Regions from separate parts of the Mucilaginibacter sp. P5_A6 genome, predicted to be linked through region 2. Evidence: riboswitches for the same ligand, from Rfam matches in the RefSeq annotation. Region 2 holds a riboswitch; the other holds the start of a gene.
What was found. Region 2 has a riboswitch for cobalamin ahead of metE (5-methyltetrahydropteroyltriglutamate--homocysteine S-methyltransferase). Riboswitches for the same ligand answer to the same signal wherever they lie in the genome.
Positions count from the first base shown of each region.

Region 1: it holds a riboswitch for cobalamin, as region 2 does, so the genes downstream of both, AC1DO4_RS18745 (TonB-dependent receptor plug domain-containing protein) here and metE (5-methyltetrahydropteroyltriglutamate--homocysteine S-methyltransferase) in region 2, are expected to answer to the same signal.

Region 1 is NZ_JBFUKZ010000019.1:12,087-14,496, forward strand. It holds gene AC1DO4_RS18740 (serine hydrolase) at 1-1,144, opposite strand, end outside; cobalamin riboswitch at 1,190-1,389, shown strand; gene AC1DO4_RS18745 (TonB-dependent receptor plug domain-containing protein) at 1,512-2,410, shown strand, end outside.
Region 2 is NZ_JBFUKZ010000009.1:145,784-148,193, reverse strand. It holds gene AC1DO4_RS12465 (dioxygenase family protein) at 1-670, opposite strand, end outside; cobalamin riboswitch at 971-1,172, shown strand; gene metE (5-methyltetrahydropteroyltriglutamate--homocysteine S-methyltransferase) at 1,342-2,410, shown strand, end outside.

The sequences.
Region 1 (2,410 bases), on a different contig from region 2:
AAACGGTTGCATACCCGTACTTATTATCATTAAGGATCCCATCCTCGTTTGATTGTACTACCGCTGTAAGTATAAACTCAACTTTGTTTTTAAAATCTACAATGTAGGCGTTATCAATATCGTACCCATAACTGTCGCCATATTTGTTAAATATCCTGATATCGGGATTGGGTGCCGCTGTGCTATCGGCGCCGTAAAACAAAAGCTTACTTACAGTTGGGTAGTATTCGTGCCGGTTGTAAGTTGGCTTTACACTTTCGGTAGGAAACATGCTCATGTAACGATAAATGAACTGATAATCCGCAGCGGTTAAGTTAAAACGCTGTGTTTTAGGGAAAACTTCTGGAAAAAGAAGTCGTTTTAATATCATCTGCTGGTCGGTGATGGTGTAAACGTTCTTTTCGGCAAAGCTGAACGGCTGCATTACCAGTTTATCATCCTTATCCAGGTAGCCCTTACCTTGTATCAAGTTTTCTAACTTCATAGGATATTCGTTGCTATCATAAAGCGCCGGTTTGTGATAAACCAATTGAGCATCATTATAAAAATCAACCGGATTGGTATGTTTAGTGCCTTCCCCGGTATCGCCAATGGCAAGCCTGCCAATGATACGGGTATGGTTTAAATTATACTTTTTAAGTTTTTTATTGATCTCCTCGCGGCCAACAAATTCATACAGCCTGTTGTAGGCATCATTATCACTTACCAGCAGGATTTTTTTGATGTAGTTTTCAATTGATGGAAGTCCGTTTGCAGATGAAGTATCCGATTTAACTTTAGTTTGCCCGGCAAAGGCACTATCGGTTATCATTACAGATTGTTTTGTTAAGCCTTTAATTTTCAACTCATTCAATTTCTCGAGCYTGAAAATAGCTGTTGGCAGTTTTACGGTACTTGCCGGGTAAAAATACCGGTTAGGGTTAAGCCGGTAGCTGTATGATTTAAAATGAGGGATGTTGTTTTTGTCCCGATCAATTTTTGTGTAAAGAATCTGGACTTCGTTTTGGGTTGGATGATTGAGTATGCCATTAAACAGTTCGGGCTGAGCTTGTAAAAGTTTTTTTAGGAAAAGTGTATCGGGTTGCTGGGCAAAGCTTATTAAACCAATTATCATCAAAAATAACAAAGTGCAATACGTTTTCATCAGCATAAATATACAGATGTTTAGTTGTGGTTATTAATAGTTGTTGTACTTTTGCACCGCTTTAGGTTTCTTTGATAGGATATTATCAAAGAATTAAAAGGGAATACGGTGTAAATCCGGAACTGTCCCGCAGCTGTAAGCTCCATAACCATAGTTCATTCTTAAAGTCACTTCTGATAAAAACGGAGGGAAGACAGAACAAAAGGGGAGTAAGTCAGAAGACCTGCCAGAGCATTATAAATTATTCATAGCTTTCGTGGATTGAAGCCTGGATGTGAATGCTCTTCTTTTAGTAGTGTATTTTCATTTTGTCCTGTCTGTGTTGTGCTATTTAAACTGCATTATTATTTAACGCTATAGCAAATACATGAAAAAAAAGTACTTTAAAATTGTTTTAGGATTAGGTTTATTGCAGGTGGGTTTATGCAACACCGCCGCGTTTGCGCAGGATACCACCCGGTTATTAAATGACGTGGTAGTTACTGCCACCCGCTCACCTAAAAAATTAACCGATATAGGTAGGGTAGTTACCGTAATATCGGCAGAGCAGATCAACCGTTCGCAAGGCAAAACTTTACCCCAGTTATTGAATACCGTTGCCGGAATAACTTTCTCTGGCGCTCAAAACGCGCCCGGCATCAGCACATCGGTTTTTTTACGCGGCGCATCATCGGGTAATACTTTAATATTAGTAGATGGTTTCCCGGTTAACAACGCAAGCTCAATTGATGGTAGTTATGATCTTAATGCTTTCCCGTTAAACCAGGTTGAAAGAATTGAAATATTAAAAGGAAGCGGGTCGACACTTTACGGATCTGATGCTGTGGCCGGTGTGATCAATATTATCACCAAACATCCGCAAGGACAGGGCTTAAAAGGCAATTTGCAATTAACGGGCGGCAGTTATAACACCTTCCAGGAATCGGCKGGGTTGACCGGGGTAATAAACCATACCGGGATTACCGTTAACCTATCTAATACGGATTCAAAGGGTTTTGCGGCCGCTACCGATACTACAAACAAAGCCGGATTTAAAAAAGATGGTTTCCACCAGCGTTCGGCCAGCGTTAACATCAACCAATATATTTCTGAGAAATTTAGCCTGAACGGTAATTTTCAGGGCAGCTATAACACAGGTAATCTGCCTTATGGCGCTTTTGTAAATGATAACAACTACACCTACAACAATACATTTATATTTGGTGGTTTAGGGGCTAAAGTGAAATTACCAAAGGGGACATTGGTGTTTAATGCCAGCCAAAATAC
Region 2 (2,410 bases):
GCGTATAACCATCACTAAACACATTGTCGCTTGCATTATAGGTGTAGCCGCTCATTCCTTTACTATAACCTGCAACAGCTGCCAGCGCGGTACCGGTACCTTCGGGGAAAGCTATCTGGGTTACTTTTAATGACGTGCCTGCCGAGTTGTAAACATGCACATGGATATGCGTGGCCCTGCCCGAATACCATCCCGGGAAAATTGAAGTAAATGTTACCAGCCCGTTTGAATCGGTAGTTTGTCTGCCGCGTAAAAAGTGAACTGCAGTGTAGTCTGTGGTTTGCATTCCGCTGCCACCGTATTCAGAGTAATTGCCCTCTTTATCGCAGTGCCATATATCAACCAAAGCACCAGAAAGCGCATTACAGCTGTTATTACTATTGTTGATGGTAATTTTAACAGTCATCTTATAACCGGTACGGTCGCTGGTAATATCGCTGCGAACATATGATGCCGGGCTTTTGGTAGGAAACGGACCTTCGGTTTCACTTTCAATAACGCTGCAAGTGCCTGAGCTGGAGCTTGACCCGGATGAACTGCTTGATGATGAACTTGTGCCGGATGTGCTGCTGGTTGTAGTAGTTGTAGATTCCTTTTTGCAGGCCTCAACCAATACTGATGTTGATACCGCGCCTATCATCAGGCTTTTTAAAAAGTTTTTGCGTTCCATGATTTTATTTATTTAGGGGTATGATATAAGTTCTGTTGATTGTTGATCAAAAGTAATTGTAGCGGTTAAGGAAACTTATGAAGTGTCGGTTAGTGGTGTGATTGTGTCGATGAATGAGTTATTCTTTCTGGATAAACGTAAATATCGTGGCTGGTTAATCGTCCTGTGATTGAAATAAGAAATCATAAACCATTTTCAAATTTTCAAATCCCCAAATTTTCAAATCAAAAACATCATCTGCGCATTTGTAATCTGAAATCTGCACATTTATTCCCATCTTTACGCCCAATAAAGTTCTTTACTTTTTTTCTGCAGAGTGGTTCCCGGTGTTTAAAGCACAGGGATTAATAAGGAACCGTGTGTAAATCACGGGCTGTCGCGCAACTGTAAGTAACATAAAAGGTTGTTGCCTTTAACAATGTCCATTGATCGTCGGTTGACGGTTGAGAAGGACGGCAACAATGTTACAAGCCAGGATACTTGCCCCAATGTATAAAGACAATGCTTTCGCGTAATGAAGCAGTAGTCAAAGAAAAAAGAATGACCTACATGGCCCTCGTATGCCTGTACGTTACGCTTTTGCCTTTTATTACCATTTCCTCCGAAAGCATACCGAAAACCGTAAGGAGCATTAATTCAAATTAATGTTTAACCAAAAAAGTTTTATGCGTATGCTCAAAAACAATTTAGGGTATCCTCGTGTAGGTGCCCACCGTGAACTCAAAAAGGCCAGTGAACAGTACTGGGCAGGTAAAATCAGCCGTGATGATCTTTTTGCCGTTGCCCGCACGCTCCGTTTGCAAAACTGGCAAACCCAGGTTGATACCGGTATCGACCTTATCCCCTGCAACGATTTCAGCTTTTATGACCAGGTGCTGGATACCTCGCTGATGCTGGGCAATATCCCCGAGCGTTATACCCCGGTTTTAACCCAAAACAAAGCCAATACCGAGATCGACCTGTATTTTGCCATGGCCCGCGGTTATCAAAAAGATGGCCTTGATGTTACCGCCATGGAAATGACCAAATGGTTTGATACCAATTACCATTACATTGTACCGGAGTTTGTACAGAACCAGCAATTCAGGCTCTTTAGCGAAAAGGTGTTTGATGAGTTTATACTTGCCAAACAACATACCCGCAACATACCAAAACCGGTATTGATCGGCCCGGTATCCTATCTTTTATTAGGTAAAGAAAAACAACCCGGTTTTGATAAGATCGACCTGGTTAAAAAACTGGTGCCTGTTTACATCGAGGTATTAAAAAGGCTGAAAAGCTATGGCGCCGAATGGGTACAGATAGATGAGCCTTTCCTGGCGCTTGATCTCAGCCCAAAAGAAAAAGAAGCTTATGCCTATGCTTATATGGAGATCAGCAAAAACTGCCCGGATATTAAAGTGCTGCTTACTACCTATTTTGAAAGCCTGCACGAGAATACCGAACTGGCTGTAACTTTGCCGGTAAGCGCCATTCATGTTGATTTGGTGCGTGCGCCGGATCAGCTGTACAAAGTGCTTTCGCTGATACCCGATAAGCTTAGCCTTTCGTTGGGTGTTGTAGATGGCCGCAACATCTGGAAAAACGACTATGTGCGCTCACTAACGCATATTAAAAAAGCAATTGCCGTATTGGGGAAAGATAGGGTGATGATAGCGCCAAGCTCTTCGTTACTGCATACACCATTTGATCTTGACCTGGAAACCGCCATCATTCCCGAAATAAAAAACTGGATGGCCT